2 linked regions of the Geobacter metallireducens GS-15 genome follow. The main gene of each other region encodes a partner of the protein of the gene in region 2 in a complex. Links are inferred from orthologs where the notes say so. Each region holds a gene or a part of one and is shown on either strand. Other genes may lie near its edges.

The links.
Region 1: the proteins of uvrA (region 2) and mfd are in contact, whole or in part, in a crystal structure (PDB 4DFC), measured with the Escherichia coli proteins. The link is inferred for Geobacter metallireducens GS-15 from one-to-one orthologs.

What each region holds. Positions count from the first base shown.
Region 1 is NC_007517.1:3,969,703-3,985,016, reverse strand. Bases 2,007-6,045 are described here. They hold mfd (transcription-repair coupling factor), read right to left. Parts: upstream 5,684-6,045; coding sequence 2,207-5,683; downstream 2,007-2,206. Other genes in these bases: GMET_RS17790 (pentapeptide repeat-containing protein), read left to right, coding at 5,926-6,045; GMET_RS17800 (peptidylprolyl isomerase), read right to left, coding at 2,007-2,149. In the rest of the region: GMET_RS17810 (DnaJ C-terminal domain-containing protein), read left to right, coding at 1-46; GMET_RS17805 (peptidylprolyl isomerase), read right to left, coding at 140-1,141; more of GMET_RS17800, read right to left, coding at 1,202-2,006; more of GMET_RS17790, read left to right, coding at 6,046-6,807; GMET_RS17785 (gamma carbonic anhydrase family protein), read right to left, coding at 6,892-7,425; quinolinate synthase NadA, read right to left, coding at 7,480-8,394; GMET_RS17775 (TatA/E family twin arginine-targeting protein translocase), read left to right, coding at 8,624-8,935; tol-pal system protein YbgF, read right to left, coding at 8,992-9,807; peptidoglycan-associated lipoprotein Pal, read right to left, coding at 9,888-10,469; Tol-Pal system beta propeller repeat protein TolB, read right to left, coding at 10,582-11,871; GMET_RS17755 (energy transducer TonB), read right to left, coding at 11,868-12,623; protein TolR, read right to left, coding at 12,620-13,039; protein TolQ, read right to left, coding at 13,049-13,723; GMET_RS17740 (carbon-nitrogen family hydrolase), read right to left, coding at 13,837-14,616; radical SAM family heme chaperone HemW, read left to right, coding at 14,743-15,314. UniProt on the Escherichia coli protein: Couples transcription and DNA repair by recognizing RNA polymerase (RNAP) stalled at DNA lesions. Mediates ATP-dependent release of RNAP and its truncated transcript from the DNA, and recruitment of nucleotide excision repair machinery to the damaged site.
Region 2 is NC_007517.1:146,558-161,216, forward strand. The notes cover bases 7,042-10,425. They hold uvrA (excinuclease ABC subunit UvrA), read right to left. Parts: upstream 10,056-10,425; coding sequence 7,242-10,055; downstream 7,042-7,241. Other genes in these bases: GMET_RS00640 (DUF1847 domain-containing protein), read left to right, coding at 7,042-7,163; GMET_RS00650 (hypothetical protein), read right to left, coding at 10,229-10,425. Also shown: carbamoyltransferase HypF, read right to left, coding at 1-42; hydrogenase nickel incorporation protein HypB, read right to left, coding at 59-793; GMET_RS00610 (hypothetical protein), read left to right, coding at 1,002-1,337; pyk (pyruvate kinase), read left to right, coding at 1,354-2,796; GMET_RS00620 (NADH:flavin oxidoreductase), read left to right, coding at 2,812-3,936; GMET_RS00625 (putative DNA modification/repair radical SAM protein), read left to right, coding at 4,023-5,318; GMET_RS00630 (TIGR03915 family putative DNA repair protein), read left to right, coding at 5,315-6,061; GMET_RS00635 (DUF2288 domain-containing protein), read left to right, coding at 6,142-6,429; more of GMET_RS00640, read left to right, coding at 6,432-7,041; more of GMET_RS00650, read right to left, coding at 10,426-10,519; GMET_RS00655 (LexA family protein), read left to right, coding at 10,785-11,435; GMET_RS00660 (YXWGXW repeat-containing protein), read left to right, coding at 11,763-12,404; GMET_RS00665 (IS110-like element ISGme8 family transposase), read left to right, coding at 12,712-13,668; ppk1 (polyphosphate kinase 1), read right to left, coding at 13,738-14,659. UniProt on the Escherichia coli protein: The UvrABC repair system catalyzes the recognition and processing of DNA lesions. UvrA is an ATPase and a DNA-binding protein. A damage recognition complex composed of 2 UvrA and 2 UvrB subunits scans DNA for abnormalities.

The sequences.
Region 1 (15,314 bases), 3.8 Mb from region 2 along the record:
GGAGCAGAAGACCCTGGTGGAGGAGTTGCGGGGCAAGGGGCTGTAAAGGCCGGGACCGGGGACCAGGGATCGGTAAAAGCGAAGAAAAACGTCAAGAGCATCCGAACCAAAAGTCGGCGAGAAGCGGGTGGAGGTTGGTTTACGGTTTTGCTGGTCCCCGGTCCCCGGTCCCCGTTTCCTGTCTAATCTCTATGGCCGCCCCCTTGCGGAGGTCGGCCACCCACTGGTTGAAGCGCTCTTCCGACTTTTTCCGGTAGAGGATGTCCTCCACTTCGGCCTTGACCTGTTCGAAGGGTTTCGGTGTGCCGGCGAAGCGTGCCTCCAGCTTGACGATGTGGAGCCCCCCCGAGACATAGATGAGGTCGCTCACCTCGCCCGGCTTCATCTTTATGAGGCTCTCCTCGAATTCGGGGAGGATGTCCCCCTTGCGGAAGGTTCCCAGATCGCCACCGGTATTCTTTGCCGCAGGGTCGTCTGAGTGCTGGCGGGCCAGTTCGGCAAAGTCCTTGCCGTCACGGGCCTCGTGGAGGACGGTCAGGGCGGTGGTCATGATCTTCTTCACCTGGTCGGCCGGCATCTTTTCATCGAGCTTGAAGTAGATGTTGCGGGCCCGGAAGTTCTCCTCGCCGCCAAACCGGCCGGGGTTCGCCTCGTAGTACTCCCGCATCTCCCGTTCACCGACCTGGATCTTCGACCGCACCTCCTGGCTTACAAGGCGCAGCCGCTCCAGCTGTTCGCGGATCTGGACCTTGTACTGGTCGAAGGAGAGCCCCTGATTGGCCAGGGCCGATACGAGGGACTCCTGGGAGAGCTTGTTCTGCCGCTTCACGTCCTCGATGGCCTGCCGGACTTCCTCTTCGCTTACCTTGATGTCCAGCTCCCGGACTTTCTGCTCCACGAGCTTCTTGTCGATGAGGCGGTTAAGGGCCGTCTCGTCCAGATGGACGAGGGATTCAGGGGGGGGCGGAGGCTGCTGGCGCTCAGCCTCTTTGAGGATAGTGGCCTTTTCCTTCTCGACCGCGTAGGAGGTGATGATTTCGTCGTTGACGACGGCAAGAATCCGGTTGACCACCTCTGCGTGTGACGGTGAGGGAAGGGTGGCGATAAGGACAAGGGTGGCTGTGATGAGGGTTTTGATCATGGTTTCCGTTGGGGAGGGGGCACGGGGCTGCCGACGTTGCTGCCGGCAGCCCCGGTGCGCTTACTTCGTTTCCGCTTTCTTTGCCGGAGTGCTCTCGGGGCCCGCGGGTGCCGGCTTTTCCGCGGCGGCGCCTCCGATTCCCTTGAGGACGTCCTCCTTGATGGTGACCTTGGCCCCCTTCTTGATGTCATCCTTGAGCTTCTGGAAGACTTCCTGCTGCTTGCTGGGGAGGATGGCTGCCCTGAGCTGCTCTTTCACCTCGTCGAAGGTACGGATGCCGGCCGGCCGCTTGCCGGTCAGCTTGATAATGTGGTAGCCGAACTTGGTCTTGACGATGCCGGAGGTTTCCCCCTCTTTCAGGCCGAATACCACCTTTTCGAATTCGGGGACCATGGAGCCCTTGCTGAACCATCCCAGGTCGCCTCCCTTGGCCGCGGCGGAGTCGATGGAGTGCTTCTTGGCCAGCTCCTCGAAGTTCCCCCCTTCTTTGAGTTCCTTGAGGACCTTCTGGGCTTCGTCCTCGCTCTTCATGAGAATGTGGCTCGCGTGGACCTGGGGACCGGTCTTGAATTTGTCCTTGTTTTCTTCGTAGAATTTCTTCATCTCCTCGTCGGAGACTTTGGCCTGCTCCTCCACTTTCTTCTTGAGGAACGCCTCCACTACGACCCGCTTCTTGAGCTCCTCCAGCTTGGCTGCCACGTCGGGGCTCTTGTCCAGGCCGTCCTTTCTGGCCTGCTGGAGGATCAGCTCCCGGACCACCATGGTATCGAGGAGTTCCTTTTTCCCTTCGGCAGTGTCGGCCATGGGCTTCAGGTAGGGGGGAAGGTTTTCCAGCTCCTTCTGGAAGTCGCCGGTGGTGATGGTGTCGCCGTTAACCTCGGCGATCACTTCCCCGGCCTTCTTGGCGGGGGCCGTGGCAGTGCCGGTTTCGGTCTTTCCTTTGCAGCCGGTGAACGGGACCGCCAGGAGGGTGGCCGAGAGGATCGTCAGAACCGCTGTTCGTTTCACGTTGAAACTCCTTTTCAGGCTCATTAAGTATTGAAGAATCTTACGGAAGCTAGCACATCACCCAAGCCTTTTCAAGAGATTTCTGGCCTCTTCCAGGACCCCCTCGAAGGAGGTGTCGGCAAGCTCCGCCGTAAGCCGGAAGTCCGGTGAGAACTGGTATCGCTTCGGGTTTGAACGGATGAGTCCGATGATGGTATCCGGAGGGACCGGCGTCTTCTGGTGGAAGCTGAGGCAGAGGCGCCTGCCGTCGAATTCCGCCATGGTGATCAGGAAGCGCTTGAAGTGAATCCGCAGCTTCATCACTTCCAGGAGGTACGTGGCGGCCAGGGGAAGCTTGCCGAAGCGGTCCACCAGTTCCGCCATGACTTCGTCCACTTCTTCCTCGCTTTCGGCCTGGGTGAGCTTCTTGTAGATGATAAGCCGCTGGTTCGGCTCCCGGACGTAATCCTCGGGAACGAAGGCGGGGATGCGGAGGTTGATCTCCGGCTCCACCCGCTCCAGCCGTTCCTCACCCTTCAGGTTCTGGATCGCCTCCTCCAGGAGCTCCGTGTAGAGGTCAAAGCCAACGGCGGCTATGTTCCCCGACTGCTTGGCCCCGAGGATGTCGCCGGCGCCGCGGATTTCGAGATCATGGGTGGCGAGCCGGAAACCGGCGCCGAGTTCCGTCAGTTCCTGAATAATCTTCAGCCGTTCACGGGCATCGGACGAGATGGCCCCTTCGCCGGGGATCAGCAGGTAGGCGTAGGCCCGCTGCTTGGAGCGCCCGACGCGACCCCGAAGCTGGTAGAGCTGGGCCAGGCCGAAGGTGTCCGCCCGGTCGATGATGAGGGTGTTGGCGTTGGGGATGTCGAGCCCCGACTCGATTATGGTCGTGCAGAGCAGGAGATTGGTCTCCCCGTGCATGAAGCCGAGCATCACCTTCTCCAGTTCCCCTTCGTCCATCTGGCCGTGCCCCACGGCGATCTTCGCCTCGGGGACGATGCGGCGCAGGTGCTCGGCCCAGTTCATGATGGACTGGACCCGGTTGTGGACGAAGAAGATCTGCCCCCCCCGGCGCAGCTCCCGCATGACCGCCTCCCGGATAAGGTCGTCGGAGGAGCGGGCCACGAAGGTCTTCACCGCCAGCCGGTCCACGGGCGGGGTGTCGATGATGGAGAGATCCCGGATCCCCATCATGGACATGTAGAGGGTCCGGGGGATCGGGGTGGCGGTGAGGGTCAGGATATCCACCACCGCCTTGTATTTCTTGAGTTTTTCCTTGTGGGTGACGCCGAAGCGCTGCTCCTCGTCCACGATGAGGAGCCCCAGGTCCTTGAAGGTCACGTCGCTCTGGAGCAGGCGATGGGTACCGATGATGACGTCGATGGCCCCTTTCTTCACCTTCTCAAGGATTTCCTTCTGCTCCTTGGGCGTGCGGAAGCGGGAGAGCATCTCTACGGTGACCGGGTAGGCGCCGAGACGGGCCTTGAAGGTTTCCAGGTGCTGCTGGGCCAGGACCGTGGTGGGGACCAGCACCGCCACCTGTTTCCCGTCCATGACCGCCTTGAAAGCCCCCCGCATGGCCACCTCGGTCTTGCCGTAGCCGACGTCGCCGCAGACAAGGCGGTCCATGGGCTTCGCGCTCGTCATGTCGCCGATCACATCCATGATGGCCGACATCTGGTCCGAGGTCTCCTCGTAGGCGAAGGAGGCCTCAAACTCCCGGTAGAGGTCGTCGGGGGGGGAGAAGGCATGCCCTTCGTGGAGCTGGCGGGCAGCGTAGATCTGGAGCAGTTCTCCGGCCATCTCCTGGACGGCGGCCCGGGCCTTCCCCTTGGCCTTTTCCCAGGAGGTCCCCCCCAGCTTGTCCACCCGGGGTTCGAGCCCCTCGGCCCCCACGTAGCGCTGGACCAGGTTCAGCCGGTCCACGGGGAGGTAGAGCTTGTCTCCCCCCGCGTACTCCAGGAGGATGAAGTCCCCGGCGCAGCCGCTCAGGGAAATGTGTTGCAGTCCCCGGTAGATGCCGATGCCGTGGTCCAGGTGGACCATGTAGTCGCCGGGCTTCAGCTCGGCCAGCGACGTCATGATCTGCTTCTTGCGCAGCTCCGAGACCCCGCGCCGCTTCTGGCGGCGGCCGAAGATCTCCTCTTCGGCGATAACAATGAGCTTCTCTTCGGGGAGCCGGAACCCCCGTGAAAGGTCGCCGATTACAACGTCCACCTTGCCGTCGTCCCGCTCCCGCTCGGCGGGGAAGGGGCGGTCGGAGATGTTCAGGGGGAGGGGGTAGTGGGAGAGGAGCTCGTAGAGGCGCTGGGCCTGGCCCCGCTGGTGGCAGGCGACGATCACCCGCTGCCGTTCCTCCAGCCAGCCGTTGAGCCTTGTCACCAGAGGCTTCAGGATCCGCTCGCTGTCGGAGGAGACATCCACCTTGAGGTCGGTGTTTTCCTGGATGTCCAGGGCGAGGGCTGTTTTTTCGTCGCTCTCCCCGGTTACGGTCAGGTAGGGGATGGTCACGAGCCGTCCCGCTTCGATGCTGCCGGCGGTTTCCGAAGCTGTCAGGAAGAATTCCGCCGGTGACGCGAAGAGGTCTCCCCGTTCCCGGGCCTGGTCCTCGGCCGTTACCAGTTCGCGGTCGAAACGTTCGTCCTCTTCGGCCAGGGCTTCCGGGTCCAACACCACCCGGACTGCGTCGCCGGCATAGTCGAAGAGGGTCTCCAACCGGGGGTGGAAGAGAGGGAGGAGCCACTCTACGCCGGTGGGATAGAGGCCTTGCTGTAGCTGCTCCAGAAGTTCTCGCCGGGCCACGGGGGATATTTCCAGCTCGTCGCAGCGGGCCTTGATGTGGTGAGAGGCGGACTTCAGCACTTCATCGGTCAGGACCATCTCCCGGGAGGGGAGGAGAAGGAGCTCTTCCAGGGGAGCCAGGGAGCGCTGGGATAGGGGATCGAAGGCCCGGATGGTCTCCACGAAGTCGCCGAAGAACTCGATCCGCACCGGCTGTTCGAAACCGGGGGGGAATATGTCCACGATCCCTCCCCTTACGGCGAAGGTTCCCCGGTCTTCCACCAGGGGGACATTCAGGTAGCCCAGGGTGACGAGTTTTGCGAGAAATTCATCCCGGTTGCTTTCCTCGCCGGGGAGGAAGTAGAGGGAGGCGTTGTCCAGCATCGTCCTGGGGAGCACCCGCTGCCTGAGGGCGTCCGGTGTGGTCACCACGGCGGCCGTCTTGCGGTCCATGAGGCGGCGGAGGCAGGCGAGCCGCTGGCCGGTCACGTCGGCGTGGGGCGATCCCTTTTCGAAGGGGGCCACGTCCCAGGCGGGAAAGGAGAGGACGTCGAAGGGGCGCCCGCTGAAGAAGCGAAGCTCGGTGCAGATCTCGGCGGCCCTGTCGGCGTCGGGGGCGATGACGAGGAGGGGGCGCTCCGCCGTTTTCAGAAGCTGGGCCAGGAGATAGGCCGGGGCCGATCCTTTGAGACCGGTGAGGGTGACCCGGCCGGTTTTTGGGGCGAGGTGGCCGGTGATCCGGTCGATGAGCTGGCTGTCTACGAGGGGCATTCCGTCTTCCTTTGCGTCGTAAGGGTGCTCTGGAACGATACCAGCGCGGGTGTGAAAAGGCAAGGCTGCCCCCTCGGCATATCCCTTGGTGAAAGGGGTTCCGGGGGCGCAGGACCGGGTTCTCGAGAAAAAAATGCTCAAGGAAGGCGAAAAATGTCCGATACGGAAAGAGGGGACAATGTCGTCTGCCTCCGGCAAGCCCGCCCCCCTGTTCGCACTACGCCCGAGAGGAAGTACCGTCCATGAAGCACCTCCTGTTCCGTTGCCTGGGAATTCCGATCGTCATCACCACCTTCTTCGTCTCCGTCGGCAGTGAAACGCCGGCCGCCGCCTCCCCGGCGGGGAAGAAAAAAACCGAGTCCACCGAAGTCGCGGCCTCTTCCCCGGCGAAGCCGGCCCTTGCCTATGCCGAGTATGTGCGTCTCGTAAGCAGGCGGGGTGTCGCCGGGCGTGGCCACGCCAAAAAGAAGCCGGCGAAGGCGGCAAAGGTGACCCGTACTGCAAAGAAAGCGGACCAGAAGGTGGTTTCCGCAAAAGCCGAGCCGACGCCGGTCGTTCCCGTCCGGACCGTTGCGCCGGTCGTGGCAGTCGAGCCGAAGCGGGGAGGGGGATGGCGGCCCGGTCCGGCAGAGGTGCGCGAGGTCCTTGGCACGACCCGCGATCTGTCGGGGGCGAACCTGCGGGGGATGAACCTGGCCGGCCTTGATCTGCGCAACGCCTCCCTGGCCAATGCCGACCTCTACCTGGCTAATTTGGCGGGGGCGTGCCTCGACGGGGCGAACCTGCGAGGGACATCCCTCGAAATGGCCAATCTGCGGGGGGCAAGCCTCAAGGGGGCCAAGCTCTCGGGGGCCGGCCTCTTCATGACGAACCTGGAAGGGGCCGACCTGGAGCGGGCGGACCTGACGGGTGTCTATGCCGTGGGGGCGAACCTGCGGGGTGCAGCGCTGGCAAGCGCAAACCTACGGGGCGGGCTCTTCACCAATGCGGTCATGGCGCGGAGCGTGGCGGTGCTGACGGAGGATGGAGAGGGGAGGGGGGGCGGCACGGTGACAAAGGCGACGGCACGGGACGATGCAGCTCGACCCGACCCGGCCGAACGGCTCACGTTCCTCAAATTCTGACCAGTTTCCCTGCGTTGCGATAACAAAAAAGCCGGCTCCCCTCGAGGGGATGCCGGCTTTTTTGTTGGCTGCGGAGGCCGGGTGCTATGGCGTATCGTCCAGATACTCCCGGGAGTATCTCACGTAGTTGCCGGCCGAACGCTTGAGCCAGGCGATCTCGTCGGGGGTCAGGTCCCGCTTGTACCGGGCCGGCGCGCCGACCCAGAGGGTATGGGGTGGGATGACGGTTCCCTCGGTGACGAGGGCCCGGGCACCCACCAGCGCCCCTTCCCCCACCACCGCCTTGTCCATAACCATGGCCTGCATCCCGATGAAGGCGCCGTTTTCGATGGTGCAGCCGTGGAGGGTGACGCTGTGCCCCACGGTCACGTCGTCACCGATGACGAGCGGGGCGCCGGGGTCGTCGGCGTGCTTCTTGTGGGTCACGTGGAGCATGGTGAGGTCCTGGATATTGCTCCGGGCGCCGATCCGGATGAAGTTCACATCTCCCCGGACCACCACGTTATACCAGATGCTGCTTTCGGCCCCCACGGTCACGTCGCCGATGACCACGGCGGTTTCGGCGATGAAGGCGGAGGAGTCGATCCGGGGGTTCATCCCCTGAAAAGAACGTATCATCATAGACCTCGACAGGTTGGATTTTTCCGATCACGGGTCCCCGGTCCCCGCATCTCAGTCCCTCGGTATGGCGATCATCCGGTCCAGTGCCCGCTTGGCTTGCACCCGGATATCCTCAGGCACCTGCACCACCGGCGCCATGGTCGTGAGGGCATCGAGGATGTCCTCCAGGGAGGTGAGCTTCATGTTGGGGCAGACCAGGGCCGGCGAGGCGAGGATGAACTCCTTGTCGGGGTTCTCCAGGCGGAGCTTGTAGAGGATTCCCGCCTCGGTGCCGATGATGAAGCGTTTGGCCGGACTCTTGCGGCAGTAATCGTACATGCCGCTCGTGGAGCAGGCGTGGTCGGCCAGGGCCACCACCGCCGGGTTGCATTCGGGGTGGCAGATGAAAAGGGCATCGGGATTCTCTGCCTTCAGGCGCGCCACCACGTCGGCCTTGAGCCGCTCGTGGGTGGGGCAGTAGCCGTCCCAGAAGTGGAAGGCCTTGTCCGACTGCTTCGCCACGAACTGGCCCAGGTTCCGGTCGGGGACGAAGATCACCTCCCGGTCCGGGAGGGAGTTGACCACCTTCACGGCGTTGGCGGAGGTGCAGCAGATGTCGCTCACGGCCTTCACTGCCGCCGAGGAGTTCACGTAGGTGACAACCGGCACGCCCGGATGCCTGGCCTTCAGCTCCAGGAGTCCCTCCACCGTCACCATGTCGGCCATGGGGCAGCCGGCGTCGCGCCGCGGCAGGAGCACCGTCTTATGGGGCGAGAGGATGGATGCCGACTCGGCCATGAAGTGAACACCGCAGAAGACGATCACGTCCGCAGCGGTTTTGGCCGCCTCTTGGGAGAGCCCCAGGGAGTCGCCGGTGATGTCGGCGATTTCCTGCACCTCGTCCCGCATGTAGTTGTGAGCCAGGAGGACGGCGTTGCGCTCCTTGAGGAGCCGCCTGATTTCCTGCTTGATGGTATCGGCCTGCATGGGTGTGTTTCCTTTCCCGTTTTCCCGTATACGGGCGAAATTGGATGATACTAAATCAACGTTCGCCCCGATGTCAAACCCTTTGCCCGTCCATGGGCGGGGCCTCGATATGGCGCCCTTGACACGACTCGGCCCACACTCTATTATTTTCACATCCTTTGGTCAGAATTGAGAAGGTGTTTTGCGGCGGGCCGGCGACTCCGGTCGCTGTCACGGGAGGTATACGAACATGTTTGGAATCGGCATGCCGGAGTTGATAGTCATCCTTGTCATCGCCCTGATCGTTATCGGTCCCCAGAAGCTCCCCGACATCGCCCGGTCCCTGGGGAAGGGGCTGGCCGAGTTCAAGCGGGCCTCCGACGACTTCCAGCGGAACATGGCCGAGGAGGTCCGGAACCTGGATGAAAGGGAAAAGGCCGAAAAAGAAGCCCAGACCGCCGCTGCTGACCCGAAGGGGGACCCGGCTGCCGAGGTTAAGGCCCATGGGGACCGGGCAGCAGAGACTGCGTCCAGGGGAGGCGACGGGGCGAAGTCGGCTTGAGACGGCCTGATACGAGATGTCGGAAATGAAAAAGGCGGGCTTGCACCCGCCTTTTGTTATTTGAGGGCCTTGAGCCTCTCCTTGGCCCGCCTCGCCTCCTCGGTGGAGGGGTGCTCGTCGATGAGTTTCCGCAGCACGTAACGGGCGCTCTTCACGTCGCCGATCTCGTTGAAGGCCCCGGCCTGTTTCAGCATGGCCGCAGGTACCTTTTCCTTGCCGGGGAAATTTTTGATCACCTCCTGGAATTCCAGGATTGCCTGTTCGTATTTCTTTTCGCCGTAGTAGGCCTCGCCGGACCAGTAGTGGGCGTTGACCGCAAGTTCGTGCTTCGGGTGCTGTTCCAGGAAGCGGGCAAATGACTCCCGGGCCGCAGCGAAATTGCCGCTCCGGTAGGCGTCGAGCCCCTTCTGGTAAAGGGCTTCGGGAGTCGCAGGCTCGGGGGGCTTGGCCTGGGCCGTTTCCATGTCCGTCACCTTCTTCTGCACCGCTCCTAGCCTTTCCTCCAGGGAGGAAAGGCGCCGTTCCAGGTCTTCCTTGAGGAGATTCACCTCCTCGGTCGGCTTCTTGGCGGCCAGGGAGAGGTCGTCCACCTTCCCGGCCATTACCTGGAGGTCAACCTTCATGGCGTCCATGGATGCTTGGAGGTCCGCGAGCCCCTTACGGGCGCCGGCCCGCTCCTTCTCGAAGTCCTGCAAGGTTGTCTCGATGCCGGCCCTGGTCTCCGTCCGCACCCCTCCCAGGTCCTTCTCAAGGCGGAAGATGCGGGTCTTCAGTTCCTCGTTGTCCCGTTGCACCGTCTCCAGGTCGCTGCGCATGGCGCATCCCGACAGGGCCAGCAGCACGACGAGCGATATATTCCGTACGATGTTCATCGGCGTCTCCGTAGTTGTTGCCCGGCAATAGAGAAAGGGAGCCGTTGCCGGCTCCCCTCCCGTTTTCCCGGACGATGGTTTTATTTGACAATGAGGAATTCGGCCCGACGGTTTTTCGCCCAGGCTTCTTCGGTATGTCCCGGATCAAGGGGCTTCTCCTCACCGTAACTGATGATGGAAAGGCGATTGGCGGCGACGCCGAGGGTCACCAGGTAATCACGGGCCGCCTTGGCCCGCTTTTCCCCCAGGGCCAGGTTGTACTCGTCGGAGCCCCGCTCGTCGCAGTGCCCTTCAATGAGGACCCGGGCATTGGGCTGCTTCTTGAGGAGGTACTCCGCGTTCTTGGAAAGGATATCCCGGGCGGCCTGACTGAGGACGAAGGAGTCGAAATCGAAGAAGATCCGATCCAGAGTCGCCGTGACGGTGTCAAGGGCCGTGGCCGGTTGGAGGGTTTCCGTCTTGACGGGGGCCTCGGGGATGGGCTGGGCCGCAATGGGCTCCTCCTTCACCGGCGGAGCAGCGGGTTTGGCCGGAGTTGTGGGTTGGGGGGCCGCTACCGGCGGTACCGCCTCTTCAGGCTTCACCATCTCCTTTTTGGCGCAACCAGCCGCAACGAGACCGAAACAGAGCAGGGCAACGAGACCAAAGGTGCATTTACGCATACATCTTCTCCTTTTGTTGTTAGACAATCGCCTGCCGGAACATGATCACCGGCCGGTCACCGAAAATTCTGTTTTCATTATAGAGAACGGTGCTTCATTTTCAACACCTGCCTCACCAACGCGGCGACCACGTGGGATGGGAGTCCCTCCCCTTCCCGCCGGAAACCCGGGTCTGGCCGCTGCCGTCGGCCCTCATCACGTAAATCCCTTCACCGCCGCCGCGGGTGGAGCTGAAGGTGATGAAACGGCCGTCGGGAGACCACCGGGGATGCTCGTTGCTTCCCTCGCTGGTGAGCCTGGTATCGTTGGTTCCGTCGGGGTTGATGGCGTAGATCTGGAACCCTCCCTCCTGGCGGCTGTAGACGATCCGGTCACCCTTGGGGGACCAGCGGGGGCTCACGTTGTAGTTGCCGCTGGTGGTGAGGCGCCGGACCCCGGTGCCGTCGGCATTCATGATGAAAATCTGGGGTTTGCCGAGCCGGTCGGAGACGAAGACGATCTTGCGGACGTCGGGGGACCAGGCGGGGGAGACCTCGATGGCGCTGGTGTTGGTGAGCCGGTGCGGGTTCTTCCCGTCCCGGGAGATGGTGTAGATCTCCGAGTTGCCGTCCTTGCTCAGGGTCAGGGCGATGGTCTTGCCGTCGGGGGACCAGGCGCCGGTGGCGTTGATCCCCCGGTAGGAGGAGATCCGGGCCTCGGCGCCGGTGAAGAGCTCGCGGCGGAAGAGGTCCGGATTTCCCTGGCGGTAGGAGGTGAAGATGATTTCCTTCCCGCTGGGGGAAAAATCGGGGTTCAGGTTGATGGAGCGGTTTTTCGTGAGCTGCTGGACGTTGTGACCGTCATAGTCCATGAGGAAGATCGCCTTGGCGCCGGCCCGGGTGGAGACAAAAGCGATTTTTCCCGTGAAGGGGCCACGCTCCCCGGTCAGGGCGGCCATGATGTCGTCCGAGAAGGTATGGGCGATTCTCCGGACATCGCCGGGACGGCCCGTGTACCGCTTGGCCAGGATCTCCTTCCCCTGGGTGACGTTGTAGAGGCGGAACTCCATGGTCATGGCGTTTCCCGTAACCGTGTAGCCGCTCTTGACCAGAAGGTCGACCCCGGCGCCGCGCCAGGGGGCGAAGTCGAACTCTCCCGGCCGGATGCCGGCCGAGGCCGCGGCGGCCGAGGGGGCCGTGACGGTGAAGGGGCCGGCAAGGACCATGTCGAACTGGAGCGCTTCGGCCGTCTCGCGGGCCACCTGGGGAGCATCGGAACCGCCGAGGCGCCGTGGGGAGTCCACGGTGAGGGTCAGTTTGTGGGTTCCCGCAGCCGTCACTTCCCGATACCCTTCCTGGGAATGGAGGAGTGCGGGGATCAGGCAGAGCATGATGGTGATGAGAATGAAGAGACGTCGTGTCATTTTTTTCCCACTCCCTGTGGTCTGAAGATGAAACCGTAGTCGAATTCGCCGCCGCCGGGGGGCGGGACAAAGGTCTTTTCGGCCCGGGCGATGGCCTTGTAGACCGATTCCTCGAAAATTTTGTCGCCGCTCGAACGCTCGATCCGCTTCCGCGCGATGTGCCCGCCGGCGTCGATGGTGAGTTTTACCACCACTTCCGGTGCCTTGCTCTGGTGGGCGATGGTGGACTGGAAGGCGTCCGTGAGCCGGGACTGGATATAGCTGGCGTAGTCGCTTCCGGCCTCTTTCCCGGTGCCGCCGGGGGTTCCCACCCGCTCCGGCTGGCGGCCGCTTCCTGCGGTCTTGCGCCGCAGGGAGTCGAGGGCCGCTTCTTGGCGCCGTTCGTCGATGGCCCGCTGGAGTTTGTCCATCCGCTCCTCGAAGGCCTTGCCGGCATCACTCTCCTTTGAGGAACTCTTCTTCGGCGTGGCCGCCTTTGTCGGGGTGCGTTTCTGGGGAAGGGCCATCTCCGCGGGCTTCGGTGGGGGAGACGGCGCCGCTGGGGGCGGGCTCCCTCCGGTTACGGGACTCCCGGCTTGGGGAGCGGCCACCGGCAGGTTCACGACATCCACGTAGTAGACGGGCGCCTCTAGGGGGGCGGGGGAAGAGAAGTGGTGGAGGAGGACAAAGGCGGCGACGGAGGCGTGGACGACGCAGGAAGCGGCAACCCCCCACCCCAGCCCGGTATCTCTCGGTTGGCGGGTACGGCTCATTTTGTCGGGGCTGGCTCCGTCACCATGCCGAGGCGCTCGATGCCGGCCCCCTTGATTTCAGCCATGGTTCGCACCACATCTCCGTAGGGGACATCCCGGTCGGCCTTGAGGAAGACCTCCTTCTTGGTCCGGTTGGCCACCATGGAAGTCAGCTTTCCCTTCAGGTCCCCCGGAGCCACCTCCGTGGCGTTGATGAAGACCTTGCCGCTTCGGTCGATGGAGACGACCACCGACTCTTCCTGGGTGGCCATGGCCTTGGTTTCCGCCTTGGGGAGGTTCACCTGGACCCCCTGCTGCATCATGGGGGCCGTAACCATGAAGATGACCAGGAGCACGAGCATCACGTCCACCATAGGGGTGACGTTGATCTGCGACATGGTGCCGCGGTCGCCGTTGTTTCTGCTGCCGATTTCCATGGTCTGCTCCTACTTCTTGGTCACGGTCCGCTGGACGATATTCAGGAACTCGGTGGAGAAGTTGTCCATGGTGGCGATAAGAACCTTGATCTTGTACTGGAAGTGGTTGTAGGCCATGACCGCCGGGATGGCGGCCACCAGGCCGATGGCGGTGGCGATGAGGGCCTCGGAGATGCCCGGGGCCACCACGGCCAGGGATGCCGACCCGGTCTCGCCGATCCCCTTGAAGGCGGTCATGATCCCCCAGACCGTGCCGAAAAGGCCGATGAAGGGAGTAGTGGAGCCGGTGGTGGCCAGGAAGGTCACATACTTCTCCAAGCGGGTGATTTCCGAGGTGGTGGCGCGGCGCAGGGCCCGGGCGATGTTCTCGATGCCCCCCAGCTCGGTGCTCATGACATCCAGCTCCTCCTTCTGGTCCCCCTTCTCCACGAGGCGCTTCAGTTCACTGTAACCCTCGCTGAACAGGACCGTCAGGGGAGAGTTGGTGAAGCGGTCCAGTTGGGAGTTGACGGCATCGAAGCGCTTGGTCTTCCAGAAGAAGTCCAGAAAACGCTCCGACTCGCTGTTGGCCCGGTAGACCTGGAGGAGCTTGAAAAAGATGATTGCCCACGAGACCACCGAGAAGAAGATGAGAATGAGCAGAACGAGTTTTACGACAAGACCGGTTCCCGCAAGGTGTAACACGGTATGAACCTCCGTTAATAATTAATGGGTTACGTGATCGCTGAACAATAGTCCCGGCCCGCCGTCGCGTCAACCGTTTTCCTGAAGCCGACCGAAATCGGCAGAGAATAATCTTAGTAATATTCGGGCTTTCGATCCTCGAAGCAGGGGATCTGCCGCCGCCAGGATTGCATTTCGCCAAAGTCGAGGGTGGCGCTGATCTCGCACGGCTCATACCCCCCCTCGGCCAGGTGCTCCCCCTTGGGGCCGATGATGAGGCTTGAACCGAAGAAGTCCAGCTTTCCCTGGATTCCGCAGCAGTTGGCCGCCACCACGAAGAGCTGGTTCTCGATGGCACGCGCCTTCAGGAGCGCCTTCCAGTGCTCGTCCCGGGGCTTGGGCCATTCGGCTGGCACCACGAGAATCTCCGCCCCCTCCACCGCCAGCCGCCGGGTCAGCTCCGGGAACCGGAGGTCGTAGCAGATGAAGACGCCGATCCGTCCCACGCTGGTATCCACCACGAGCCAGCGGTCGCCGCCGTCCAAGGAGCGGTCCTCCCCCATGAGGGAGAAGAGGTGGATCTTCCGGTAGGAGCCGACCAGCTCCCCCCGGTCCAGGACGTAGGCGGTATTGCAGACCTTTTCCCCATGGGGCTCCGGCATGCTCCCGACGATCACCATCCCCAGCTCCCGGGAGAGCCGTCCCAGTTCCGTCACCACCTCGGGGGTCCGCTTTGCCAGCTCGTTCAGCTCCCGGTAGGCATAGCCCGTGTCCCACATCTCGGGGAGGACCGCCAGGGCGCACCCCTGGGCGGCGAGGCGGCGCAGCGCCCCCTCCACATACCGCATGTTGACGTCCACATCGCCAACCTTGATGGTGAACTGGACGGCTCCTGCCTTCACGGTACGCGTCATGCCGATCTCCCTCCGGGTCCTTTTGGGGTGCCTGCGGAACGCCGTTTAGTGTAGCGGCATACCGGGCCATTTTCAACCAAAGAAGTTTGGACTTCCACGTAAAAACTGGCGTATCATCGGCACTAAATGGACGACACGACAGCCCTCTACATCCACATTCCTTTCTGTGTGCGCAAGTGTCTCTACTGCGCCTTCGCTTCCACGGACGAAGCCCCCCTCGCGATCGGGGAGTACACGGCGCTTCTCCTCCGGGAGATGGAACTTCGGGCCGCCGCGCTGGCATCCCCACTGCGCGCCACCACCCTCTATCTGGGAGGAGGAACCCCGTCGCTGTTGGAGCCCGACCTTGTCGGGAATATCATCGATGGCGCCGCCCGCCTCTTCTGGCTCGATCCGTCGGCGGAAATCACCCTCGAAGCCAATCCCGGCACCGTCACGGCCGACTCCCTCGCGGGGTACCGGGGCGCTGGGGTGAATCGCCTCTCCCTCGGGGTCCAGTCCTTCGACGACCGGATGCTGGAGCGCCTCGGCCGGGTCCATACGGCCCGGGAAGCGAAGGACGCCTTTGCCCTGGCCCGCCGGGCCGGCTTCGACAATATCGGTATCGATCTCATCCACGGGCTTCCGGACCAGAGTCTTGACCACTGGCGGGACCAGCTCCGGATGGCGGCAGCCCTTCGGCCGGGGCACATCTCCGC
Region 2 (14,659 bases):
AATCCCCTCAATGGTTATCCTGGTGCGCCTGGCATCGGTCATGGGACGAAACGCGGCGTTATCCCTTCACGGCGGCGATGCGGCCGGCAAGCCAGCCGTACCAGGCATCCATCCCCTCTCCGGTGCGGCTGGAGATCTCGAAGATGGCGATGTCGGGGCTCACGCGGCGGGCCATTTCCTTGCACTTCTCCACGTCGAAGTCCACGTAGGGGAGGAGATCCACCTTGTTGAGGAGCATCACGTCGGCGGCGTGGAACATATTCGGGTACTTAAGGGGCTTGTCCTCCCCCTCGGTCACCGACAGGACCACCACCTTGTGATGCTCCCCCAGGTCGAAGGAGGCGGGGCAGACCAGGTTCCCCACGTTCTCCACCAGGAGGAGATCGAGGGCGTCCAGGTCGAATTCCTCAACGGCGTGGCCCACCATGTGGGCGTCCAGGTGGCACCCGGCGCCGGTGTTGATCTGCTTCACCGGCACGCCGGTGGCGGCGATGCGGACGGCGTCATTGTCGGTCTGCTGGTCCCCCTCGATGACGGCGCAGCGGTACCGGCCGGCCAAGTCCTTTAACGTCCGCTCCAGGGTGGTGGTCTTCCCCGAACCGGGTGAACTCACGAAATTGAGGGCGAAGATCCCCTTGGCGGCGAAGAGTGCCCGGTTCTCGGCGGCAAAGCGGTTGTTGCGGGCGAGGATGTCCAGTTCAACGGCGATCTTGCGGGCTTCTTTCCCTTCGCCATGATGATGGTGGTGATGGTGATGATGGGTATCGGTTTCGCAACCGCAGGTGGTGCACATGATCGAGACTCCTCCTGTCCATGGCTGCTTCGCAAGATAAAACATCATTTCTCTCAGCTAGTTACCGACGAGCCTATAGTATTCGACCCAAAAGGTCAAGCATCGGCTCCGGCACTGTTTTGACGCGCTGCCGGCTTGTTTTAGTCACGCTTTGTGCTATCATTATCACCACTCATTTGCGGTATTTCCCATCACGGAGTACGATCACATGCGCACAGCTCCCCCTCTCCTCGTTGCCCTGACAGCCATTCTGACCACCGGATGCGCCATGCTCACGTCCTGGAAGAGCATTCCCCCTCCCGGCGGCTGTGACCAGTGCCACACGATCCCCATCAGCGCCAACTGGCAGGTGGCCTACCAGCCGGCGATCCTTTCCGACGAGCGCGACCGCCCCTACTTCCAGACCGAAGGGTATACCATGCCCCAGCCCGCCAAGCCGGCCTCCCCCCTGGACATCCGGAAGGTGGACGAACTCCCCTGCTTCGAATGCCACAAATCCCCCACCCCGGCCCACAAGGGGCGGGTCGGGAAATTCCATCACTGAGGGAACCATCGTTTCCATGGATAAATCGTCGCGCAAAACCAAGATCGTAGCCACCCTCGGACCGGCCAGCTCCTCGCCGGAGATGATCAGCAAGCTCATGGAGGCAGGGGCAGACCTTTTCCGCCTCAACTTCTCCCACGGGGCCAACGACCAGCGCCGGGAGACCATTGCCACCATCCGGCGTCTTTCTGCCGCCCGGGGAAAGGAGATCGGCATCCTGGCCGACCTCCAGGGGCCAAAGATCAGGACCGGCCGCATGGAGAACGGCGCCATCTCCCTGCGCAAGGGAGACCCCCTCGACATCGTCACCGATGAGGTCCTCGGCACCCCGACCCTCATCTCCACCATCTACAAGGCCCTCCCCCATGACGTGAAGCCCGGCTCCCGCATTCTCATGGACGACGGCCTCATCGAGCTGAAGGTCCATTCGGTGGAGGGAAACCTGGTCCGCTGCACCGTGGTGGAGGGGGGAACCCTCAAGGACCTGAAGGGGATCAACCTCCCCGGAGTCCATGTCTCGGCCCCCTCCCTCTCGGAGAAGGATCTGCGGGACCTGGAGTTCTGCCTGGCCGAGGGGGTGGACTACATCGCCCTCTCCTTTGTCCGGAGCGCCGAGGACGTGGAGGGGCTCAAGCGGATCCTCTTCGAGCGCGGCATCCACATCCCCGTGGTGGCCAAGATCGAGAAGCCCGAGGCCCTGCGCAATTTCAAGAGCATCCTCAAAGCGGCCGACGGTGTCATGGTGGCCCGGGGCGACCTGGGTGTTGAGATCAGCGCCGAGAAGGTCCCCCTCTTCCAGAAAAAAATCATCCGAGCCTGCAACGAGGCGGGGAAGCCGGTTATCACCGCCACCCAGATGCTGGAATCGATGATCAGCCACCCGCGCCCCACCCGGGCCGAGACCTCCGACGTGGCTAACGCCATCCTTGACGGGACCGACGCGGTCATGCTCTCGGGAGAGACCGCCTCGGGGCAGTTCCCCCTGGAAGCGGTGCGGACCATGGCCAAGGTGGCCCTGGATGTGGAGCGCTACGCTCAGATGGAGGACACCCTCCCCCAGCGGCGCCACAACCCGAGCATCGCCGAGGCGGTGGCCGAGGCCGCCTGCCGCGCCGCCGTCACCGTGGACGCCCGGGCCATCTCGGTCATGACCCAGTCGGGGAGCACCGCCGCCCTCATCTCCAAGTTCCGGCCGCCGCTCCCCATCATCGCCTTTACCCAGTCCCTGGAGACCCGGCGGCGCCTCTCCCTCTACTGGGGGGTGAAGCCGCTCCCCATTGGCCCCATGACCGGCACCGACGAGCAGATCGCGGCCGTGGAATCGACGTTCCTCTCGGCGGGGTACCGCAAGGGAGACGTGATCGTCATAACCATGGGGGTGCCGGTGGAGGCCCGAGGTTCCACGAACCTTATGAAGGTCCACAAGCTGGGGACGGGGAAGTTTTTCGAGATTTTCTGACGGAGGTTTGATTCAATGCGCAAGGTGTTCGACGAGACAAAGATCCACCACCTGACACTCCGCAACCGGCTGGTCCGCTCCGCCACCTGGGAGGGGATGTGCCGGGCCGGAGGGCATCCCACGGAGAAGCTGGCCGCCTACTACGGGACCCTGGCCCGGGGCGGGGTGGGGCTCATCATCTCCGGCTACGCCTTCGTCCGTCCCGACGGAAAGCAGCTTCCCGGACAGCTGGGAATCCACGAGGACTCCTTTGCCCCCGAGGCACGGCTCCTGACCGAGGCGGTCCACCGGGAGGGGGGTAAAATCTGTCTCCAGCTGGTCCACTGCGGCGGCCAGACCACGGCCAGGGCGGCCGGCGCTCAGCCAGTGGCCCCTACCGCCGTGCAAATCGATCAATACCCGGAACTTCCCCGTGAACTCCCCGAGGCCGAGATCGCGGATCTGGTGGCAGCCTTCGCCGCCGGCGCCGTCCGGGCCCGGGAGTGGGGCTTCGACGCGGTCCAGCTCCATGCCGCCCACGGCTACCTCATCAACCAGTTCCTCTCCCCCCTCACCAACCGCCGCACCGACCGCTACGGCGGCTCCCTGGAGAACCGGTGCCGCTTTCTCCTGGAGATTTCCCATGCTGTACGTGCCGCCGTGGGGAAGGATTTCCCGGTCATGGTGAAACTCAACGGCTCCGACAACCTGAACGGGGGACTCGACCTGGAGGAGGCGGTTCTGGTGGCCCGGATGCTGGATGAGGAGGGGATCGACGCCATCGAGGTCTCCGGCGGCACACCGGCCTCGGGCGGACAGACCCCGGTCCGCCAGGGGATCGAGACCCGGGAGCAGGAGGCCTACAACCTCCCCCTCGCCTACCGGATCAAGCAGGTGGTCTCCTGCCCCGTCATGGTGGTGGGGGGGTTCCGCACCTTCGAGCTGGTGGAAGGGGTCATCCGACGGGAAGAGGCCGACTTTGTCTCCCTTTCCCGCCCCCTCATCCGGGAGCCCAACCTCCCTCGCCGCTGGGAGGAGGGGGACGAGAGCCGGGCCCGCTGCATCTCCTGCAACGGCTGCTTCAAGCCGGGGATGAAGGAAGGGGGAATCTACTGCGTGGTGGACAAGGTGGAGCGGGAGAGCCGGGCGTTTTCCCTCTGAGGCGATACATTAGCGACACATTCCGTCACAGGCCCGGGGTAGGATTGCCCGGGCCTTGATTATTCTGACGGGAAACAGTGAGCACCATGCCCGAACTCAGCCTTGCCGAAAAACTCGAAATCCTCGCCGACGGCGCCAAGTACGATGTCTCCTGCGCCTCCAGCGGCAGCTCGCGCCGTAACAAAGGGGGGATCGGCAACGCCGCCCAGTGCGGCATCTGCCACAGCTGGACCGCCGACGGCCGCTGCGTGTCGCTCCTCAAAATCCTCCTGACCAACGCCTGCATTTACGACTGCGCCTACTGCGTGAACCGCCGCTCCAACGATACCCGCCGGGTGCTCCTCACCCCCGCCGAGGTGGCGGAACTCACCATCGGCTTCTACCGCCGCAACGCCATCGAGGGGCTCTTCCTCTCCACCGGCGTGGTGAAGGATCCGGACCACACCATGGAGCTCCTCATCGAGGCGACCAGCATCCTGCGGGAGGAGCACCGCTTCAACGGCTACATCCACGTGAAGGTGGTCCCCGGCGCCGACCTTCTCCTGGTTGACCGGCTGGGGCGCCTGGCGGACCGGGTGAGCGTCAACATGGAGCTGCCGAGCAGGGAGAGCCTGCAACTCCTGGCCCCGGACAAAAGCCGCGAGGCCATCGTCGCACCCATGAAACGGGTGGGGGAGCTCATCGTCCAGACAAAGGAGGAGCGGAAGGTATCCCGGAAGATCCCTCCCTTTGCCCCGGCGGGGCAGAGCACCCAGCTCATCATCGGCGCCAGCGGGGAGAGCGACCTGCAGATCGTGTCGCTGGCCGCCGGGCTCTACGGGCGCCTCTCCATGAAGCGGGTCTACTACTCGGCCTTCATTCCGGTGAACACCGACACTCGCCTCCCCTCCGTGGTCGGCACGCCGCCCCTGGTGCGGGAGCACCGCCTCTACCAGGCCGACTGGCTCATGCGCTACTACGGGTTCGCCGCCGGGGAGCTTCTGGACGAGGAGCACCCCAACCTGGACCTCTCCCTGGACCCCAAGGCGGGGTGGGCCCTGCGGAACCTCCACCTCTTCCCCGTGGAGGTGAACCGAGCCCCCCTGGAACTTCTCCTGCGGGTGCCGGGGATCGGCGTCCGGTCGGCCCAGCGGATCGTCGGGGCACGGCGGGGGGGACACCTCTCCCTGGATGATCTGGCCCTGCTTGGGGTGGTCATGAAGCGGGCCCGGTACTTCGTCACGGCCCGGGGACGGTTCGGTGCCGACATGACCCCGGACGCCGCGGGACTCCAGGCGCGGCTCACGGAGCGGACTACCCCCCGGCCTCGCTGGAGCCAGCCCTCCCTCTTCGACGGCGCCAACGCCATCGACATCCGGTCCACCATCACGGGGGAGCTGTGATCCTCCGCTACGACGGCACCTTTGCCGGATTTCTCACGGCCGTGGCCCTGGCACGGGAGCGGAGCGCCGAGCCCGAGGCGATCACTGACCGGGAGCCGGAGCAACAGGGGCTCTTCGCCGCCGTCGAAGAAGTGGAGACGGACCGGGACCGGGCCGGGGAGCTCTATCAGCTCATCCGCCGTACCCTCCCCGCCGGGGCCGTGCAGACTCTCCGCTACGCCTTCCACGCCGGGGAACCGGGTCGGGAAATCCTCCTCTTCCGCTACCTGCAACTGGGGCTGACAACGGGGCCCCGGTTCGGCGCCATGCTGGCCCACGAGGCGGTCATCCCGGTCTGGAAGCTGGCCCGGGCAGTGGGGCGCGAGGCCCACCGCTACAAGGGGCTTGTTCGCTTCCGGCAACTGGAGGGGGATGTCTGGTACGCCGCCATGGAGCCCGATCACCGGATCCTCCCCCTCATCGCTCCCCACTTCGCGGCCCGGTTCGCCGACCAGCGCTGGATCATCCACGACCGACGGCGGAACGAGGCGGTGGCCTTCGACCCTGCCCGCCGCGAGTGGGCCGACATTCCCCTGGAGGTGACCGGTCCCCTCCCCCTCTCCGCTGGAGAGGAGCTCTTTCGGGATCTCTGGCAGCGCTACTTCGACCGCCTCTCCATCGCGGAGCGCCACAATCCGAAGCTCCAGCGGCAAAACCTCCCCCTGAAGCACCGCCGGCACCTACCGGAGTTCGAGCGGGAGTGAACTGAACGCTACCGTCTGGATTTTTCCCGCAATGCTGGTATTCTGTCGAAGTCGCGAACACGAAGTGAAGGAGACAATGCGTGAAACCAACAAAAGAAGAACTGGCCCTTCAGGTGGACGTGGCGGAGTGGAACTGGCTCCGGGCCCATCTGGAGCGGGGGGGCCTGATCGTTGTGGCCCCTGAACTGGAAATAGCAGAGGTGGGGGAGCGGATCGCCAGGGACGACACGGCGACCGTGGGGGCATGGATCGAAACCGGCAAGCTGTCTAAGCCGAGCGAAGGGCAGATCGCCGCCTGGGACGCCGACAAGGCCGCCCGCTTCAGCACCCTCATCATCAGCCCCTATGTCCTCATGAAGGAGCACTGACCATGGCCGATAACGAAACGATACCCTCCTGCGCCAACTGCAGCGCAGTCTGGCAGAAGAGCGGCACCACCAACTGCTGGAGCAGCCCGGACAACCGCCCCGGCCAGCCGGCCAACTGCCCCTCGAAAACCTCCCCCGACATCATCGACGAGAGTTTCGCCGAGTACCGGGGGGATGGCGACGACGCCCGCCTTGCCCGCGTGGCGGCCAGGGTGGAGGGGCTCTGCTACCAGAAGATGCAGGGGAGCGACGCCGTGGTGGCCCGCTGGACCCGGGTGGAGGACACTGTCGCCCTGGCGAAGCTCATGGGGTGGACGAAGGTAGGGATTGCCACCTGCATCGGCCTCCTGGAGGAAACGAAGCAGCTCGTCACCATCCTGGAGGCCCAGGGGCTGGAACCCGCCAGCGTCTGCTGCAAATCGGGGAGCATCGACAAGCTGGAACTGGGGCTGGAGGAGAGCGACAAGGTCCGCCCCGGCACCTTCGAGCCGGCCTGCAACCCCATCGCCCAGGCAGAGATACTGAACCGCTGCGGCACCCAGATGAACATCATCGTCGGCCTCTGCGTAGGGCACGACATGCTCTTCACCAAGCACTCGAAGGCACCGGTCACGACGCTGGTCTGCAAGGACCGGGTCACGGGCCATAACCCCGCCGCGGTTCTCTATGGACAGAATTTCTACTACAAGCGGCTGAAGGTACAGCCCGTCGCGGTTCCTACCGAAGAAAAGTAGTTCTCCCCCCTTTTTGACATCCACGCACGGTCAGTCACCTTGAAAATCCTCCGCATCACGGAGGATTTTCAAGGTGACTCAGAGCAACTTCCGCAAATACTGCCCAGTATATGATCGCGTCACCTTGGCCACCTCCTCGGGAGTGCCGGTGGCGATCACCTCACCTCCCCGGTCGCCCCCTTCGGGGCCGAGATCGATGAGGTAATCGGCGGTCTTGATGACGTCGAGATTGTGCTCGATGATGACGATGGTGTTTCCCCCCTCCACGAGCTTTCGCAGCACCTCCAGGAGTTTGGCGATGTCGTGGAAGTGGAGGCCGGTGGTGGGCTCGTCGAGGATGTAGATGGTGCGGCCGGTGGCGCGGCGGGCCAGCTCCTTGGCGAGCTTTACCCGCTGGGCCTCGCCGCCGGACAGCGTCGTGGCCGCCTGGCCGAGACGGATGTAGCCGAGCCCCACTTCCTCCAGGGTCTGGAGCTTCGTTTTGATCTTCGGGATGTTCTCCAGAAACCGCAGTGCCTCGGAGACGGTCATGTCCAGGACCTGGGCTATGGATTTCCCCTTATAGGTCACCTCCAGGGTCTCCCGGTTGTAGCGGGCCCCCTTGCAGACCTCGCACTGGACGTAGACATCGGGAAGAAAGTGCATCTCGATCTTGATGATCCCGTCCCCGGAGCACGCCTCGCACCGCCCCCCCTTCACGTTGAAGGAGTAGCGCCCCGGCTTGTAGCCCCGCACCTTGGATTCGGGGAGCTGGGCGAAAAGGTCACGGATGTCGGCGAAGACGCCGGTGTAGGTGGCGGGATTGGAGCGCGGCGTGCGGCCGATGGGGGACTGGTCGATGTTGATGACCTTGTCCAGCTGCTCCAGCCCCCGAATTTCACGCACCGCCCCGGCCTTCTCCCGGCTCTTGTAGAGGCGCTGCCCCAGAACCTTGTAGAGGGTGTCGATGACCAGGGTCGATTTTCCCGATCCGGATACCCCGGTGACGCAGGTCATGACCCCAAGGGGGATGTCCACGGAGACATCCTTCAAGTTATTCTCCGTGGCCCCTGCCACGGTGATGACGCGTTTCGGTTTTCTCCGCTTCTTCGGCACCGCGATGGCGAGCTCCCCCGAGAGGTAACGCCCCGTGAGGGATGCGGGGTTCGCCATGATCTCCGCCGGGGTCCCCTGGGCCACCACGCGGCCCCCGTGCTCCCCGGCGCCGGGCCCCATGTCGAGGACGTGGTCCGCCTCCAGGATCGTCTCCTCGTCGTGCTCCACCACGAGCACCGTGTTGCCGATGTCCCGCATGTGTTTCAAGGTCTGGAGGAGCCGGCCGTTGTCCCGCTGGTGGAGGCCGATGGAGGGCTCGTCCAGGATGTAGAGGACCCCCACGAGGCTGGAGCCGATCTGGGTGGCGAGCCTGATCCGCTGCCCCTCGCCGCCGGAGAGGGTGCCGGAGGCCCGGTCCAGGGAGAGGTAGTCGAGCCCCACGTTCACGAGGAAGTTGAGCCGCTCCCGGATCTCCTTCAATATCCGGCGGGCGATCTCCTCCTCCTTGGGGGTCAGGGCCAGGGAGGCAAAGTACTCCAGGGCATCCTTGATGGAGAGGGCCGTCACCTGTCGGATGTCGCGCCCCGCCACCTTCACGTGGAGCGCCTCCTTCTTTAGCCGCGCCCCTTCGCAGGTGGGGCACGGCATCACGTTCATGTACCGCTCCAGCTCCTCGTGGACCTGCTCCGAGTCGCTTTCCCGATAGCGCCGCTCCAGGTTCGGGATCACCCCTTCGAACTCCTTGGTGTAGGTGTGGCGGCGGCCACCGTCCTCCTCCCACCAGAATTCGATTTTCCGGCCGCCGGAGCCCCGGAGGATCACCTCCTGAACCTTCTGCGGCAGTTCCCTGAACGGGGTCTGGATGTCGAAGTCATAGGCCTTGGCCAGGGCGTCGAGGGTCATGTGGTACCAGCCGGAGAGCCGCTTCTCCCACGGGACGATGGCCCCGTCGCGGATGGAGAGGTCGGGGTTCGGCACCACCAGCTCCTGGTCGAAATACATCCGCGTGCCGAGGCCGGTGCAGTCGGGGCAGGCGCCGTAGGGATTGTTGAAGGAGAACATCCGGGGGGTCATCTCCGGGTAGGAGATGCCGCAGTCAATGCAGGCCAGGGCCTCTGAGAAGAGGATGGTGTCGCCGTCGATGACCTGCACCTTCACCACCCCTTCGGCATGGTTCAGGGCCGTCTCCAGGGAATCGGCCAGGCGCCGCTCGATCCCCGCCTTAACGATGAGCCGGTCCACCACGATATCGATATCGTGTTTCTTGTTCTTGTCGAGGGGAATCTCCTCGGCAAGCTCGTACTGTACCCCATCCACGATGACCCGGGCGAAGCCGTCCTTGCGGAGCTGGGCCAGCTCCTTTCGGTACTCCCCCTTGCGCCCCCTGACCATGGGGGAGAGGAGCTGGAGCTTGGTCCCCGTTGCCATGGCCATGATCTGGTCAACCATCTGGGAGACGGTCTGGGAGGTTATTTCTTTGCCGCACTGGTAGCAGTGGGGATGGCCGACCCGGGCGAAGAGAAGCCGGAGGTAGTCGTAAATCTCGGTAACGGTGCCCACGGTGGAGCGGGGGTTTCTGCTCGTGGTCTTCTGCTCGATGGAGATGGCGGGAGAGAGCCCCTCAATGGATTCCACATCGGGCTTTTCCATCTGCTCCAGAAACTGGCGGGCATAGGCGGAGAGTGACTCCACGTAGCGGCGCTGCCCCTCGGCATAGATGGTGTCGAAGGCCAGGGTCGACTTCCCCGAGCCGGAGATGCCGGTGATGACCACGAGCTTGTCCCGGGGGATCTCCACGTCGATGCACTTGAGGTTGTGCTCGCAGGCGCCTTTGACGATGATGGTGTCGTGTGCCATGGGGGTTCGGTTCCTTCGGTATGCGGTGATTAGGTCCGGAGTCATCCGGCAAAAAAGATACTATAGCACGGAACAGAATAAAAAAAGGGCCGACCCTTCGGCCGACCCCATGGCATAACAGCGAAATTGTTGAGACGCGCGTCGACGCTCCCCGCTGACCGGAGCGATGCCGGTCAGTTGGGGCGGTTCTCCCAGATCTGCCGGGTGAGCTCCTCGGCCCAGGCCGCGACCTCTTCCGGCGACCCGACAAAGAGCCCCTCTCCCCCCTCTCGTCGCACGTGGGCATTGAACCGATCCAGTGTCACCATGAGATGGGCCAGGGTTTTCATGCTCCCCTCGCCGCCATCCTCCGGCAGCACATGGTCGAAACAGGCATTCAGAAGATCATCGGCAAGCTGTCCTCCCCGGGCATCCCCCGCAAGAAGCTGTGAAACCTCGCAAAACCGTCCGTGAGCCCCTTTCATGGCGTCCTCCCCGCCCGCCTGCTGCGGGCCTTCCTTTTTCCTCCATTGACGGAGGAGGTCACTATCTCCCAGCAATTTAGCCTTGCCCCACCCGGCACACCATGATAGGCTTCAAATTAAGCCCATTTTTCCTTAAAACCTCTTCTCCCGTGGGCCGGTAAGGGGGATATTTTATTTCCTTGGTAATTTTATTATTATTCCAAAGAAATATATTGTCAACGAAAATTTTTCATCCAGAAATATTGTTTCATCGGAGAGATATTTTATGGCTGTTTCCCCCATCGTCCCGACCCCATCCACAGGGAGACGGATCAAGGAAATCCGGATAAACAAAGGACTGACTCAGAAGGAGTTTGCCGACTCCCTCGGGATCGTGCAGGGATTCCTCAGCGGCATCGAGCGGGAGAAGAAGACCCCTTCGGACACCCTCCTGATCGCCCTCTGTAATCTCTATGAAATAAGCCCGTCATGGCTCGCCTCGGGAGAGGGAGAAATGTACCGGACGCCGCGCCGCGCCGGGCAGCCCGCAACTTCTCCCGGTGGCGAAGGAATCCCGCTCCTGGAGCGGATAGGGCCAGAGTTTCCCCACCGGGTCGGGGAGGATGACATCCGTGATCGCGTGGCCCTGCCGGAGGTCAGCGAGGGATGCTACGCCATCGTCGCCTACGGTGATTTCATGGCCCCTACCATCCGGGACGGCGACCTGGTGATCTTCAGGCCCGGGGAAGAACCCCAGAACGGCGAAGTGGTCCTGGTGACCAACCGGTGGGGCGAGGCGATCCTGCGGCGGTATCGGGTCAGGAACGGCGATATCGTCTACTCCCCCGACAACGCCACCTACTCCCCCTTCACCCCCGCCCCGGAGACGCGGATCATCGGCACCGTGGCGGAGGTGTGGCGCAAGGTGAAACTATAGACGCTTTTTACCCCAAATGGGGCAGCCGTTCCCAGATTTCAGGCGGAACTCCTATTCCCCGCCAATCCGGCCATCCCGGAATTCCTCAGAAGCAACGGCACGTTATTACCTTTGGTCGTGTGTTGGCACGCTCTCTGCTCTTTCCAGGGCAAGACCAACAACCGCATAGCCACCGATAGACGATAATACTAAACCATCCGCGAGGGTGGGACGGAAAGCCTACAGGGTCTCCCCGAGACAGCCGGGTCGCCAAATATCTCAACAGGATATGCCGGCCCCGGCTTTTTTCATGACCGAAAGGGGCGTAACATGAAAGGAGGAAACACCATGACCAGCAAAATTATCGCATCTATCGCCTGTCTCGCCGCCCTGACAGGAACGGCCCACGCCGGAAACGTCGACTTCAGCATCGGGATCAACCTGGGGAACAGGCCCGTGGCGGTGTACGAACCGGTCTACGCCCCCGCCCCGCCGCCTGTCTATGCTCCCGCCCCGCCAGTCCGCTATGAGCCGGTTTACGCATCTGCTCCTCGGCCTGTCTACGTGCCGGCCCCACCACCGGTGGTAATCGCCGAGCCTCCCGAATTCGTCCTCTCCCCTTCACTCGGTTTCTACGTCGCCATAGGCACACCCTACGACCTCTTCTATGCGGGAAACCGCTACTACCTGAGCCGCAACGGCGTCTGGTACAACGGCGCCTCGTACCAGGGACCGTGGACCACGGTGACGTACCGCTCCCTGCCCCGTGAGCTGAGGCGCTACCCGGTGGCAACGATCCGCTACCAGCGGGACCGGGATTACCGCCGCTGGTGCGATGACGACCATGACCAGTGGCGCAGCTTCCGTCCTGAGAGGGAACGGCGCGAAATCCGGCAAGATGAGAAGGCACGGTGGAGGGAAGCGAAGTGGCGGGAGAAGGAGTGGCGCAAGCACGGCCGCGACCGCTGGGATGATGACGACAGGGACTGAGGGCGAATAACACAGAGCAACTGAGCAACAGAGGAATCAACCCGGTTAATTCAATTTGATGCAAAACTTTCCCGGGTGTGTTCAGAAACAGTTTTAATAGGAATTTGTCTCAGAATTTGCTCAGTTGCTTGTATGTTTCAGTAACCGGTTATATGTTCTCCAGAATTGGACACGACAGCTTGGTCGTTGCTTGGGCCAATTGAGCCCGTCACAGAGCGTAATGCGTCGTGTCCATCTTTCCTCAACCCGAACGGTTGCTTGGGCCGAAACGAGCCCGAATTTTCGCAAGAAAGGGACTGGAGAGAATATGGAACCCAATGATGCAGTTGTTGGAGTCGACGTTAGTAAAGAGCATCTTGATGTCTACCTCATGCCAACTGGTGACCAGAAAAGGGTGACTAACGATGATGCCGGTTGTGCTGAGCTGACGACGTGGCTCATTACGAACGCCCCTTGTCGGATTGTTCTCGAAGCCACCGGCGGCTTGGAGATGCTAGCTGTCAGCACCTTATCAGCAGCGGGTCTGCCAGTGGTCGTGGTTAATCCTCGGCAGGTCAGAAACTTTGCCAAAGCATGCGGGCTGCTGGCGAAGACCGATATTCTTGATGCCAAGATCATTGCCCGATTTGCCCAAGCCATCAAGCCTGAAATCAGGCCGCTCAAGGACGAGACAAGCCAAAATCTAGCAGCACTGCTGGCCCGCCGCCGGCAGTTGGTCGAGATGCTTGTGGCGGAAAAAAATCGCGTGATTTCCGCTGCACCTACGGTCCGCAAAGGCATCATGACCCATATTGCCTGGCTGACACAGCAGATCGATGACGTTGATAAAGACATCTCAACTCTTATTCAGTCCAGCGAATCCTGGAAGGCAAAAGAAGAAATCCTTACCAGTGTCAAGGGCATCGGCCCTGTGACTGCGGCCACCATACTGGCAGCACTTCCGGAGTTGGGGACCATTTCCCGACAGCAGCTTGGCGCTCTGGTCGGAGTATGCCCCTATAATCGGGACAGTGGCAAATTCCGTGGAAAGCGCGCAATCTCCGGTGGCAGAGCAACCGTGCGTTCTGTCCTGTACATGGCAACATTGTGTGCCGCCAGGTTTAACCCGGTTATAAAAGCCTTCTATCAACGCCTTACAAGCGCCGGAAAACTTCACAAAGTCGCGATCACCGCTTGCATGCGAAAACTACTCACCATCCTCAATGCCATGGTGAAAAACAACCAGAAGTGGGATCACTCGAAATTCACTCCACTTCTGCACTAATTTGTTGACTGAGAACACGGTTGCTCTGTGTTTCAAATGCTTGTTCTGATTATCGCAGGCCCGAGGGAGTTACCGGACAGGGCGCCGGACAACTCCCCTGGCCTTTTTCTTTTTGAGGCGCGCACCGGCCTTGCGGCGTTTTTCGGCCAGGGCGATGAGGATCTCGTGGCTTCCCCTCGGGTCGTCCCCTTCCCCCGGCATCCGCTGCACGGAGCTGCCGTCGGGCTGCATCTCCCAGGCGCTCCGCCGGTCGCCGAGTTGCGCGTCGAGCATGGCTCGGAGTTCCTTCCGCAGGTCCGGGGCCTCCACCGGTGCGAGGACCTCGACCCGGTATTCCAGGTTCCGCTTCATGGCGTCGGCGGAACCGATGTAGTACTCCTCGTCACCATTGTTGCGGAAGTAGTAGATCCGTGAGTGCTCCAGGAACCGTCCCACCACGCTCACCACCCGCACCGTCTCCGAGAGCCCCGGAACGCCGGGGCGCAGGCGGCAGCTGTCCCGGATGAGGAGGTCGATCCGCACCCCCTTCCGGGCCGAACGGTAGAGGGCTGCCACGATGTCGGCGTCTTCCAGGGCGTTCATTTTGAACTGGATGAGCCCCGGCGTCTTCTCCGAGTGGAGTTCCGCCTCCCGCTCGATCCTGGCCAGGAGCGCCCGCTTCAGGTGCTTCGGCGCCGGCAGCAGTTTCTGATAGTTGCGCCGGGGGGTGTAGCCGGTGGTGAGGTAGTTGAAAAGCTCGGTGGCGTCCTGGCCAATCGCCTCGTCGCTGGTGAGGAGCCCCAGGTCGGAGTAGAGCCGGGCGGTGCCGGGATGGTAGTTGCCGGTGCCGATGTGGACGTAGCGCCGCAGCCCATCGTAGTCCTGCCGCACCACGAGGATCACCTTGCAGTGGGTCTTGAGCCCCACCACGCCGTAGGTGACGTGGATCCCCGCCTCCTCCATCCGCTCCGCAAGCCGAATGTTGGCCGCCTCGTCGAAGCGGGCCTTCAAC